DNA from 4 places in the Streptomyces sp. NPDC039736 genome. Region 3 is predicted to be linked to each of the others. Evidence: riboswitches for the same ligand, from Rfam matches in the RefSeq annotation. Region 3 holds a riboswitch; each other region holds the start of a gene.

Region 1 (3,197 bases), on a different contig from region 3:
GACCACGGGCGCGGTGCGCACGGCAGGGCTGCGGCACTGGCTGTCCCGGCTGCGCTGGTACGTCCGCGAGGTGACCGGCGAGGCGGCGTACGACCACTACGTCGCCCACGCCCGCGCGCACGACCCGGACGCCGCGGTCATGACCCGCCGCGCCTTCGAGCGCAGCCGCACCGACGCCCGCGAGGGCGACCCCCGCGACGGCTTCCGCTGCTGCTGAACCGGTCGGAGCGACCGCGGTACGGCCCGGTGTCCCGCCCCTCGACACGGGGTGGGACGCCGGGCCCCCGCCGTTGCACACTGCCCGGCATGGACATGCGCATCCGCATCGCGGAACCCCCCGAATACCCGGCCGTGGGCGAGATCACCGCCCGCGCCTACCTCGACGACGGCCTCCTCGACGGCGGCGAGGACAACACCTACGCGACCACCCTGCGCGACGCCGCCTCCCGCGCCGCGAAGGCCGACCTCCTGGTCGCCGTGGACGCCGACGACACCCTCCTGGGCACCGTCACCTATGCTCCCCAGGGCAGCCCGCTCCAGGACATCGGCGTCCCCGGCGAAGCCGAGTTCCGCATGCTCGCGGTCGCACGGGCGGCCCGGGGGCGCGGGGCGGGCGAGAGCCTCGTGCGGGCCTGTGTCGCCCGCGCACGGGCCGAGGAAGGGGTCGTCCGGCTGGTGATGTCGACCCAGCCGACGATGCTGGGGGCACACCGGATCTACGAGCGCCTCGGCTTCGTACGGACGCCCGAGCGGGACTGGCAACCGGTGCCCGGACTGGGCCTGCTGACGTACGCACTGGCGCTCCAGCCCGGTGCGCGCGGAGGCTCAGGACCCCGGTGAAATGGGGCCCGTACCCCCTTTAGCGGGGGAAGCGCAACGGCGCGCGACACAACATGTGGTGGGTTCCCCAACGGGGACCCACCACATGTATGCTCGTCCTCGCTGTCGCCGCAGGGGAATCCGGTGAGAATCCGGAACTGTCCCGCAACGGTGTGTCATGTACGCATTTGCGTACCGCCAAGTCCGAGGACCTGCCGACGGTGTGATCCGGCTCGACCGAACCGGATTCCGATACGTCCGGGCTTCGAGGATGAGCCGGTGGACGCCAGGCGACGTGCGCCCTTCTTCCGGGGCGGACGCCTGCTCGCGCGCCCCCGCTTTGCCCCGTGGCCCCGCGCCGAGCGAGGGAGAGCCCCCACGTGACCATCGCGCCAGTCGACCCGGCCACCGCCGAGCAGAGTCAGGACAGTCAGGACGCCCCCGGCACCGCGCTGCTGCGCACCCTGACCGACCTGACCGCCGACCTCACCGACACCGACCCCGGCCGGGTCGCCGCCGCCGCCCTGCGGGGGCGCAACGCGCGCTCGGACGCCGCCGAGCTCCGGGAGCTGGCCACCGAGGCCGCCGCAGGGCTCATCTCCGAGGACCCCGCCTACTCGCGCCTCGCCGCGCGCCTGCTCGCCCGTACGATCCGGGACGAGGCCGCCTCCCAGGGGGTGGGCTGCTTCTCCGGGTCCGTCGCCGTCGGCCACCGCGAAGGGCTCATCGCGGACCGCACGGCCGAGTTCGTCGCCAAGCACGCGGCGGCGCTGGACGAGCTGATCGACCTCGAGGGCGACGACCGCTTCGAGTACTTCGGCCTGCGCACGGTCTACAGCCGCTACCTGCTGCGCCACCCCATCACCCGTCAGGTGATCGAGACCCCGCAGCACTTCATGCTGCGCGTGGCCTCCGGCCTGGCGGCGGACGACAGCGAGCGGGCTCTCGCCGAGGTCGCCTCGCTGTACCGGCTGATGAGCCGCCTGGACTACCTGCCGTCCTCGCCGACGCTCTTCAACTCCGGCACCCGCCACCCGCAGATGTCGTCCTGCTACCTCCTCGACTCCCCGATGGACGAGCTGGACTCGATCTACGACCGCTACCACCAGGTCGCGCGCCTGTCCAAGCACGCCGGCGGCATCGGTCTGTCGTACTCGCGCATCCGCGCCCGCGGCTCCCTGATCCGCGGCACCAACGGCCACTCCAACGGCATCGTCCCGTTCCTGAAGACGCTCGACGCCTCCGTCGCGGCCGTCAACCAGGGCGGCCGCCGCAAGGGCGCGGCCGCCGTCTACCTGGAGACCTGGCACGCGGACATCGAGGAGTTCCTGGAGCTCCGCGACAACACCGGCGAGGACGCCCGCCGCACCCACAACCTCAACCTCGCCCACTGGATCCCGGACGAGTTCATGCGCCGCGTGGACCAGGACGGCCAGTGGTCGCTGTTCTCCCCCGCCGACGTCCCCGAGCTGGTGGACCTGTGGGGCGACGACTTCGACGCCGCCTACCGCAGGGCGGAGGCGCAGGGCCTGGCCAAGAAGTCCCTGCCGGCCCGCGAGCTGTACGGTCGCATGATGCGCACCCTCGCGCAGACCGGCAACGGCTGGATGACCTTCAAGGACGCCTCCAACCGCACCGCCAACCAGACGGCGGAGCCGGGCCACACGGTCCACTCCTCCAACCTGTGCACCGAGATCCTCGAAGTCACCGATGACGGCGAGACGGCCGTCTGCAACCTCGGCTCGGTCAACATGGGCGCCTTCGTCCTGGACAGCGGCGAGATCGACTGGGACCGCCTGGACCGGACGGTCCACACCGCCGTCACCTTCCTGGACCGCGTGGTGGACATCAACTTCTACCCGACCGAGCAGGCCGGCAACTCCAACTCCCGTTGGCGGCCGGTCGGCCTGGGCGCGATGGGCCTCCAGGACGTCTTCTTCAAGCTGAAGCTCCCCTTCGACTCCCCGGAGGCGGCGGCGCTCTCCACCCGCATCGCCGAGCGGATCATGCTCGCCGCGTACGAGGCGTCCTGCGACCTCGCCGAGCGCAGCGGACCCCTCCCCGCCTGGGAGAAGACCCGCACCGCGCGCGGCGTCCTGCACCCCGACCACTACGGCGTCGAGGTCACCTGGCCGGAGCGCTGGGAGGCGCTGCGCGCCCGCGTCGCGAAGACCGGCATGCGCAACTCGCTCCTGCTGGCCATCGCCCCGACGGCCACCATCGCCTCCATCGCGGGCGTCTACGAGTGCATCGAGCCGCAGGTCTCCAACCTCTTCAAGCGCGAGACCCTCTCCGGCGAGTTCCTCCAGGTCAACTCGTACCTGGTGCGCGACCTCAAGGAGCTCGGCGTCTGGGACGCCCAGACCCGTGAGGCGCTG
Region 2 (3,197 bases), on a different contig from region 3:
CGTGCCGAAGAAGCCGCGCGCGCTCATCTCGCCCACCGGCCTGCCGAGCAGCACCACCTGACTGGACCTGTCGCTCCCCGGCTTCAGCAGCACCGGATTCATCAGCGCCGTCGGCTCGACGCGCGCCGCCTGCGCCTGCATCGCCTGGGCGCGCCCGATCTCCGCGCCCTCCCGCGTCACGAACGAGTTCAGCGACATGTTCTGCGCCTTGAACGGGGCCACCTTCACCCCCCGGCGCACCAGCCACCGGCAGATGCCCGCGGTGACGACGCTCTTGCCCGCGTCCGACGTGGTCCCCGCGACCAGCAGTCCGCCGCCACTCATGCGTTCCGTCCCTTCGCGTACGAGAACGCCAGCCGCCCCGCCGCACACGCGGCCAGCGCCAGCACGCCCACCCGGCGCGACAGCCGCACCGCACGTTCGATGTCGGGCACGTCCACCGGACGCCCGCGCTCCCCGTTCAGCACCGCCCGGTGCTCCACCCGCCCCGCGTACGACAGCGTTCCGCCGAGCCGCACGCCCAGCGCGCCCGCGAAGGACGCCTCGACGGGGCCCGCGTTGGGGCTGGGGTGCGCGGCGGCGTCGGCGCGCCAGGCCCTGACCGCGCCCCGGGCGTCGTCCCCGGCGAGCACCGCGAGCGCCGCCGTCAGGCGCGCGCCGGGCCAGCCGGCCACGTCGTCGAGCCGGGCCGAGGCCCACCCGTACCTGCGGTGGCGGGCCGACTTGTGCCCGACCATCGCGTCCAGCGTGTTCACCGCCCGGAACGCGACAAGCCCGGGCACACCGCCGACCGCACCCCACACCAGCGCGCCCACCACCGCGTCCGAGGTGTTCTCGGCGACGGACTCCACGACCGCCCGGGCGAGCTGCTGCCCGTCCAGGGCCTGCGGGTCGCGCCCGCACAGGTGCGGCAGCCGCTCCCGGGCCAGTTCCAGGTCCCCGGCGGCCAGCGCCCCGCCGATCGCCCTGGCCTCGCGCCCCAGCGACGTGCCCCCGACGACGGCCCAGGTGGCGGCGGCGGTCAGCGCGACGGACGCGGCGGGGCGGCGGCGTACGAGACGGGAGGCCACGGCGGCGACTGCGGCCGCTCCGCCCACGCAGACCAGGGTGTGCGCCGCGCCCCGCGCCCGGTCGTCCCGCCACAGCACCCGTTCGACGGCGGCCGCGGCACGTCCGAAGAGGGCGACCGGATGTCCCCGGCGCGGGTCGCCGAACACGGCGTCGCAGGCCATCCCGAGGGCCGCGCCGAGCGCGAACGCGTACGGGGGCACGGCGACGCAACCGCGGGTACCGCAGCCGGGCATGGCGACGAGTCCTTAACTCAGGGTCCGCGCCCTGGTTGGAGGTGACGAGCGGCTGGGAGTTCCTGGCTTCGGCACGACCCTCGTCGGGTCGGCCGTGACAGTGGCGGGACCGCGCCGGATTCGCACCGGCTTCCTCTCCATGCCGCCGTAATGGCTCCGGCAGTCCACCACGCCCCACGAACAGCCGTCAACCTAGGGTTGACCTGCGGGAGGCGGGGGGCGGGCACCGATCCGGAACGGCCGACAGCCGGCGGGGCCGGAAGACCGGCGGCCCCGCCGGCTGCTCCGGCGTCGGGGGGCGGGGCGGACGGGCCCCGCGGGTTGTCAGGAGACGATCAGGAAGATGCCGTACGCGACGGCCGCGCCGCACAGCGCGAAGCAGGCGTACGCGCCCGTGCGGGCGACCGGGGCGGAGCCGCCCGTGGCGGCGGCCGCGGTCTGCTTGGAGAGGCCCACGATGCCGAGGGTGAACAGGCCCACCAGGGAGACGGTGGCCACGAGGCTGACACCGAACACGGTGCCGAGAGCTGCCCAGTCGATGTTCATGTCGCGTGTGTCCTTAGACCGATGCGGCCGGGCGGGCCGGGTCGGCGGTGGGGGAGTGGAGGGTTGCCTTCAGGTCGCCGGTGACCGTGTGGGTGGTCCCGGCCGGGAGGAGGCCGGCGGGCGGCGGGGTGACCGCGGCCATCGCGGTGGTGACGACACCCGCGGGCTCGGCGGCCGGGGCGGCCGCGCCGCCGAGGTCGTCGGCCGTGACGTTGGTGTGGTCGACCGGCTTGCGGCGCGACAGCATCCAGATCGCACCGGAGCCCGCGACCAGCAGGATCGCGACGGCGGTGACGCCCCACGTGCCCTGACCGGTGAGGAACTCGGCGGCCGCGGCGACCGCGCCGGCGGCCGGCAGGGTCAGGCCCCAGGCGACGAACATCCGGGTCGCGGTCGACCAGCGGACCACCCCGCCCTTGGGCGCGAGACCCGAGCCCATCACGGCGCCGGAGCAGACCTGGGTGGTGGAGAGGGAGAAGCCGAGGTGCGAGGAGGCCAGGATGACCGTCGCGGCGCCGGTCTGGGCGGCGAAGCCCTGCGGCGGCCGGAGGTCGGTGAGGCCCTTGCCCATGGTGCGGATGATGCGCCAGCCGCCGAGGTAGGTGCCGAGCGCGATGGCGACGCCGGCCGAGACGATGACCCACATCGGCGGGTTCGAGCCGGGGGCCAGCACGTTGCCGGTGACCAGGGCCAGGGTGATGACACCCATGGTCTTCTGCGCGTCGTTGGTGCCGTGCGCGAGGGAGACGAGGCCGGCGGAGGCGATCTGGCCCGCCCGGTAGCCCTTGGCGGTGGCCTTCTCGTCGGTCCTGGACGCCAGCTTGAAGGTGAGCTTCGTGGCGAGGTAGGCGGCGAGACCGGCGACGATCGGCGCGGCGACCGCGGGCAGCAGCACCTTGGTGATGACGACGCTGCCGTTGACGCCGGAGGCGCCCACCGACATCAGGGTGGCGCCGATGAGGCCGCCGAAGAGTGCGTGGGAGGAACTGGACGGCAGGCCGATCAGCCAGGTCAACAGGTTCCAGAGGATCGCGCCGACCAGGGCCGCGAAGATCACTTCGGTGGTGATGCCGCTCTCGTTGATGAGCCCGCCGGAGATCGTCTTGGCGACCTCCACGGAGAGGAAGGCACCGACGAGGTTGAGCACGGCGGACATGGCCACCGCCGTCTTGGGCTTGAGAGCGCCGGTCGAGATGGTGGTCGCCATCGCGTTGGCAGTGTCGTGGAAACCGTTCGTGAAGTCGAACACGAGAGCGGTCACGATCACGATTCCGAGAAGGAGCGTGATGTGTTCCATTTACCCAGGCAATCGTTTGAGGTCAGTGGCTGTTGGACCGTAAGCAACCT
Region 3 (3,197 bases):
CCCTCCAGGGCCAGGTGGCCCGTGCGGGGGCGCAGCCCTCCGCTGAGCAGCCGCATGAGGGTGGTCTTCCCGCTGCCGTTCCTGCCGAGGAGCGCGAGGGCGCGCCCCGCGCAGATCGCGAAGTCGAAGTCGCTGAGCACGGCGGGACCGTCCTCGTAGGCGAACGACACCCCGTGCAGGCTCACCACGGCGTCGTCGTTCATGGCAGCAGCCTTTCGAGTACGAGGGTGAGGATCACCAGGGCGGTGAGCAGGGCCAGGGAGAGGAGCACGAAGCGGCGGGAGACGTGCAGGTCGGGCGTCATGACGCGCAGGGTGCCGTCGTAGCCGCGCCCCGCGAGCCCGCGCTGCATGCGGCCCGCCTGGTCGAACGCCTTGACGAAGGCGACGGCGCCGAGCCCCGCCAGGGAGCGGAAGGCGGCGGTGCGCGTGGTGTGGCCGAGCCGCGCGGCCTGCGCCTCGCGGATGCGGCGGACGGACTCGAGCAGGAGGAAGATCATCCGGTACATCACCAGGGCCACGTCCACCACCGGCGCCGGAACGCCCAGCCGCAGCAGCCACGTCAGCAGATCCGTGACGGGTGTGGTGAAGGCGAGCAGCAGCACGCCCAGGGACGCGGCCGACGAGCGCAGCAGCACCTGCGTCGCGTGCTCCCAGCCGTGCGGAGCGAGAGCGATGAACGCGCCGGGCGCACCGACCTGGACGGTCAGGGTGGCCGCACCCGTGACGCAGAAGCCGAGCGGCACCCGCCAGGCGCGCCACACCTTGCGGAGGGTGACGCCGGCCGGCCCCAGGAGGAGCACCAGTGCCGTGACGAGTACGAGTACGGCTCCCGGCCACGGCGGCAGGGTGACGGCGAGTGCGGTGAGGCCCAGGGCGAGGACGGCTTTGTCGAGAGGGTGGCGGCGGCGCCAGCGGCTGCTGTGCGCCGCCACGTCGATGGGCAGCACGTGGGCTCAGGTCCGGTCCCCGGCAGGTGGGTCCACGGCCGCTTCGGCGGTGCCGGTGCCGCTTCCGGCGCGGTGCGCGGCGCGCAGTTCCCCCTGCCTGCGTCCGCGGCGCAGCCCGAAGTAGTACGCCAGGACGCCGGCGCCGAGGGCCGCTTGGAGGGCGAAGAGGGCGGACTCGACCTCCCCCGAGGGCGGCTCGTAGAGCGGGGAGAACCACGGTTCGTAGTCCGGGTCGATCTGGGTGATGGCCGTCTCCGCCTCGGCGTCGGCCCCGGCGAAGGGCTCCTCCTTGTGGTCGCCGAGACCCAGCGCGAGCGGCAGGACCGCGAGCGCGGCCACCACGAGCAGGAGCAGCAGGTTGATCTTCGTGTTCCGCTTCACCGGGCCACCGCCTCGGAGACGGAGTCGCGCCGTCCACCGGTGACGAGCACGCCCAGGCGGGTCAGTTCGCCTTTGCTGGACTGGACGAGGAGCCGCATGACGAGCACCGTGAGCAGGCCCTCGCTGACGGCCAGCGGGATCTGCGTGAGGGCGAAGATGGAGCCGAACTTGCCCAGTGCGCCGAGGAATCCGCCGCTCGGGTCGGGGAAGGCGAGCGCGAGCTGCACGCTGGTGACGCAGTAGGTGGTCAGGTCCGCCACGAACGCCCCGAAGAAGACGGTGACCATGAGCGGGACGTCGTAGCGGCGCAGCAGCCGGTAGACGCCGTATCCGGTCCAGGGGCCGACGACCGCCATGGAGAAGGCGTTGGCTCCCAGGGTGGTCAGTCCGCCGTGCGCCAGGAGCAGCGCCTGGAACAGCAGAGTGATCGTTCCGAGCACCGTCATGATGGGCGGCCGGAACAGGATGGCGCCCAGGCCCGTGCCGGTGGGATGGGAGCAGCTACCGGTCACCGAGGGCAGCTTGAGTGCGGAGAGAACGAAGGTGAACGCCCCGGAGGCGCCCAGGAGCAGCGTGCTCTCCGGGTGTTCCTTGACCTCCCGGGTCAGGGAACGCACTCCGTGGACGACGAACGGGGCAGCCGCGACGCCCCAGGCGATCGCGTGTACTGGGGGCAGGAACCCCTCGGCTATGTGCATGGCTCAGCAGACCTCTCCAGCACCTCGTGGACGGTTGAAGTGCCCTGGCCGGTCTCCTGGCTGACGGGTGACACCGCCCGGATCTCCGCCTTCCCAGGTCCGAGGACCCAGTGGCTGCCCGCGAGGGGCTGGAGCAGGACTTCCCGATCACAGTGGCGAGGGCCGCACCGGTACTTCACCGGATTTCCCGTACACCAAGGCAGGTGGACACTACTGCCCAGGTCCTGCGCATGACAACCACGGACCGGCGTGGCCGCCGGCGTCGTGGTGCCAATGGGGCGCGTCAGGTGCGGGAGTTCGAACTGGGCGCGGACGCCGAGGTGGTGCGTCGGTTCGTCCAGAACCGGTGCCGGAACCAGTGCCAGGGCCCGTGCCGGCCGGAGGCCGCCGGAGGGAGGGAGCCGGAGCTCGTCCGTTGCGCCCGCCCCCGCGCCAGTGGCGGCAGCGCGGGGGGGCGTCCGGCGGTGGGCTACAGGGGTGTGCCGCCCGTCGCGTTCATGATCTCCGCGGTGATGAAGCTCGCCTGTTCCGACGCGAGGAAGACGTACGCGGGGGCCATCTCCGCGGGCTGTGCCGCCCGGCCCATCGGGGACTGCGCGCCGAACTCCTCGGTGTCCGGCAGCGTGGCCGGGATGAGCGGGGTCCACACCGGGCCCGGGGCGACCGCGTTGACGCGGATGCCCCGGTCGACCAGCATCTGCGCGAGGCCCTTCGTGAACGTGACGATCGCGCCCTTCGTCATGGCGTAGTCGAGGAGCTGCGGGCTGGGCTGGTAGGCCTGCACCGAGGTGGTGTTGATGATCGAGCCGCCCGCGGGGATGTGCGGCACGGCCGCCTTGCACAGCCAGAACATGCCGTACAGGTTGGTGCGCACCACCCGGTCGAACTGCTCGGTGCTGATGTCCTGGATGCCTTCGGGCTGGGCCATCTGGTACGCCGCGTTGTTGACCAGTACGTCGATCCGCCCGAACTCCGCGACGGCCCGCTCGACGAGCGCCCGGCACTGCTCCTCCTCCCGGATGTCGCAGGGCACGGCCACCGCCCGGCGGCCGGCCTTCTCGACCAGGCGCACGGTCTCCTGGGCGTCCTGCGCCTCCTCGGGGAGGTGGGTGAAGAGGACGTCCGCCCCCTCACGGGCGTAGGCGAGCGCGACGGCCCGGCCGATGCCC
Region 4 (3,197 bases), on a different contig from region 3:
AGCAGCCGCCACTGTGCGGCGGCGACACGTCCCAGGGGCACCCCCACCGACAGTGCCGCCGCACCGGGCGCACCCCCGGTGACGACGCCGAACCCGGGCGCGGCGGCCTCGCGCGGCCGTGCCGGTGCCGGGGTGCGGGCCGCACCCGCCAGGACCGCGCCCGGTGTCCGCGCAGGGGCGGCAGCCAGCTTCCGCGCCACCTGTGCCAGCAGGACGTCCGGGCCCGCCGGCAGCTCGGCGACCCGCCAGGTGCCCGCGTCCGGCGCACTGTCCAGAAAGGTTTCGGCAGCCACCAGGGCCGCACGGGCCGCCCACGCGCCCGGGACGCGCACCGCGTCGGCGGCAGCGCCGACACGCAGCAGCGCGTCACCGTCACCCTGCGCGAGCAGCGTCACGTCCGCCCCGAGCGCGTCCACGTCACCACGCCCGTCGTCCAGCGCGAACAGGAACCGGCCGGACAGGGCGACGGCCCGCCCGCTCGCGCACAGGAGCGCGTCCAACTCCGCCAGCCACGGCCCCACATCGGCGTTCCCCCGGCCGTCCAGGCCCGACAGCGGCGACGCCACCAGGTTGCGCACCCGCTCGTGCCGCGCGGACGGCAGCAGCCCCGACTCGCCGAGCCGCCGCGCGAGTTCACCGCCGCAGTCGGCGGGCAGCGCACGCAGTTGCGCGTTGCCCCGGGAAGTGAGGTGAATGTCACCCTCGCCGAGCTCCCCGGCCAACTTCCCGAGCACGTCGGCCTGCTCCGCGGTCAGGACGCCGCCGGGCAGCCGCACCCGCGCCAGCGCTCCGTCGTCCGCGCGGTGCAGCCGCAGGGACCCGGGGCACGCGTCACCACGGGTGCGCGCGGAGTTCGCACCGGAGGCCGACGGCGAAGAGGGGGACGGGGGCATGGCGGCGAGCATACCGACCCGAGGCCGACTCCTGTTCGACCGCCGGGTGCCGGGGCCTTGACCGGTACGCCTAATATGCCTGGTGGCGGACCCTGCGGTCCGTCGCCGTCGCCCGCCAGGGCGGCAGTCGCCACCGAAAGGCGACAGGGGAGGAAGCCCGGTGCGATTCCGGCGCGGTCCCGCCACTGTGAGCCCGGCCCCAGGCCGGGCGAGTCAGGAACTCCCTTCCGTAGCTTCTCGACCTGGTTCGAGCAGTCCGAACACCGCCCGGGGCGTGGACACCCCGAGGAAGGCCCGACGCCGCATGATCCTGCTCCTGTCGACGTCCGACACCGACCTGCTCAGCGCCCGTTCCTCGGACGGACCGGTCAGCTACCGCTACGCCAACCCCTCCCGCCTCGACCTGGCGGACCTGCCCGCCCTCCTGGAGGGCACCGACCTCGTCGTGGTGCGCCTCCTCGGCGGCGTCCGCGCCTGGCAGGAGGGTCTCGACCAGGTCCTCGCCACCGGCCGCCCCGTCGTCGTCCTCACCGGCGAACAGGCCCCCGACGCCCAGCTCATGGCCGCCTCCACCGTCCCCGTCGGCATCGCCGCCGAGGCGCACGCCTACCTGGCGCACGGCGGCCCCGCCAACCTGGAGCAGCTCGCCCGGTTCCTCTCCGACACCGTGCTGCTCACCGGCCACGGCTTCGAGTCGCCCGCGCCGGCGCCCTCCTGGGGCCCCCTGGAGCGCACCGCCCGCGAGGACGTCGAGGGCCCGACCGTCGCGGTGCTCTACTACCGCGCCCACCACATGAGCGGCAACACCGCCTTCATCGACGCCCTGTGCGGCGAGATCGAGGCGGCCGGGGCCCGCCCGCTGCCGCTGTACGTCGCGTCCCTGCGCACCCCGGAGCCGGAGCTCATCGAGGAGCTGCGCGCCGCCGACGCCATCGTCACCACCGTGCTCGCGGCCGGCGGCACCCGCCCCGCCGAGGCCTCCGCGGGCGGCGACGACGAGTCCTGGGACGCGGGCGCCCTCACCGGCCTCGACGTCCCGATCCTCCAGGCGCTGTGCCTCACCAGCCCGCGCGCCGCCTGGGAGGAGAACGACGAGGGCGTCTCCCCGCTGGACGCCGCCACCCAGATCGCCGTCCCCGAGTTCGACGGCCGCCTGATCACCGTCCCGTTCTCCTTCAAGGAGATCGACGAGGACGGCCTGCCGTCGTACGTCGCCGACCCCGAGCGCGCCGCCCGCGTCGCCGGGATCGCCGTGCGCCACGCCCGGCTGCGGCACATCCCCAACGCCGAGAAGAAGCTCGCGCTGGTCCTGTCCGCGTACCCGACCAAGCACTCCCGGATCGGCAACGCGGTCGGCCTCGACACCCCCGCCAGCGCGGTCGCCCTGCTGCGCCGCCTGCAGGAGGAGGGGTACGACTTCGGCACGCAGGAGATCCCCGGCCTGGTGTCCGGCGACGGCGACGAGCTGATCTACGCCCTCATCGAGGCCGGCGGCCACGACCAGGAGTGGCTCACCGAGGAGCAGCTCGCCCGCAACCCCGTGCGCATCCCGGCCGCCGACTACCGGCGCTGGTTCGCCACCCTGCCCGCCGAGCTGCGCGAGTCCGTGGAGCGGCACTGGGGCCCCGCCCCGGGCGAGATGTTCGTGGACCGGTCCGCCAACCCGGAGGGCGACATCGTGCTCGCCGCCCTGCGGTTCGGGAACCTCCTCGTCCTCATCCAGCCGCCGCGCGGCTTCGGCGAGAACCCGATCGCGATCTACCACGACCCGGACCTGCCGCCCTCGCACCACTACCTGGCCGCCTACCGCTGGATCGCCGCGTCCGCCGCCGACAACGGCTTCGGCGCCGACGCGATGGTCCACCTCGGCAAGCACGGCAACCTGGAGTGGCTGCCCGGCAAGAACGCGGGCCTGTCCGCCGCCTGCGGCCCCGACGCCGCCCTCGGCGACCTCCCCCTGATCTACCCGTTCCTGGTCAACGACCCGGGCGAGGGCACCCAGGCCAAGCGCCGGGTGCACGCCACCCTGATCGACCACCTGGTGCCGCCGATGGCCCGCGCCGACAGCTACGGCGACATCGCCCGCCTGGAACAACTCCTCGACGAGCACGCCCAGATCGCGGCCATGGACCCGGCGAAGCTGCCCGCGATCCGCGCCCAGATCTGGACGCTCATCCAGGCCGCGAAGCTCGACCACGACCTCGGCATCGAGAACCGGCCCGAGGACGAGGGCTTCGACGACTTCATCATGCATCTCGACGGCTGGCTCTGCGAGATCAAGGACGTCCAGATCCGCGACGGCCT

What was found. A riboswitch is a leader RNA that binds a small molecule or an ion and turns the genes downstream of it on or off. The one in region 3 is predicted to bind cobalamin.
Region 1: linked by a shared signal. The riboswitch ahead of ACZ56L_RS21715 (ribonucleoside-diphosphate reductase subunit alpha) and the one ahead of ACZ56L_RS02250 (energy-coupling factor ABC transporter permease) in region 3 are both predicted to bind cobalamin.
Region 2: linked by a shared signal. The riboswitch ahead of ACZ56L_RS16995 (cobalamin biosynthesis protein) and the one ahead of ACZ56L_RS02250 (energy-coupling factor ABC transporter permease) in region 3 are both predicted to bind cobalamin.
Region 4: linked by a shared signal. The riboswitch ahead of cobN (cobaltochelatase subunit CobN) and the one ahead of ACZ56L_RS02250 (energy-coupling factor ABC transporter permease) in region 3 are both predicted to bind cobalamin.

The regions. Positions count from the first base shown of each region.
Region 1 is NZ_JBVIUQ010000006.1:498,416-501,612, reverse strand. Features, by position in the region: gene ACZ56L_RS21725 (YbdD/YjiX family protein) at 1-217, shown strand, start outside; gene ACZ56L_RS21730 (carbon starvation CstA family protein) at 1-2, shown strand, start outside; gene ACZ56L_RS21720 (GNAT family N-acetyltransferase) at 307-840, shown strand; cobalamin riboswitch at 930-1,053, shown strand; gene ACZ56L_RS21715 (ribonucleoside-diphosphate reductase subunit alpha) at 1,200-3,197, shown strand, end outside.
Region 2 is NZ_JBVIUQ010000005.1:67,528-70,724, reverse strand. Features, by position in the region: gene ACZ56L_RS17000 (cobyric acid synthase) at 1-324, opposite strand, end outside; gene ACZ56L_RS16995 (cobalamin biosynthesis protein) at 321-1,304, opposite strand; cobalamin riboswitch at 1,341-1,488, opposite strand; gene ACZ56L_RS16990 (hypothetical protein) at 1,629-1,850, opposite strand; gene ACZ56L_RS16985 (inorganic phosphate transporter) at 1,864-3,147, opposite strand.
Region 3 is NZ_JBVIUQ010000001.1:525,871-529,067, reverse strand. Features, by position in the region: gene ACZ56L_RS02265 (energy-coupling factor ABC transporter ATP-binding protein) at 1-203, opposite strand, end outside; gene cbiQ (cobalt ECF transporter T component CbiQ) at 200-949, opposite strand; gene ACZ56L_RS02255 (energy-coupling factor ABC transporter substrate-binding protein) at 956-1,330, opposite strand; gene ACZ56L_RS02250 (energy-coupling factor ABC transporter permease) at 1,327-2,028, opposite strand; cobalamin riboswitch at 2,058-2,242, opposite strand; gene ACZ56L_RS02245 (SDR family oxidoreductase) at 2,498-3,197, opposite strand, start outside.
Region 4 is NZ_JBVIUQ010000009.1:226,881-230,077, reverse strand. Features, by position in the region: gene cobG (precorrin-3B synthase) at 1-905, opposite strand, end outside; cobalamin riboswitch at 1,006-1,131, shown strand; gene cobN (cobaltochelatase subunit CobN) at 1,198-3,197, shown strand, end outside.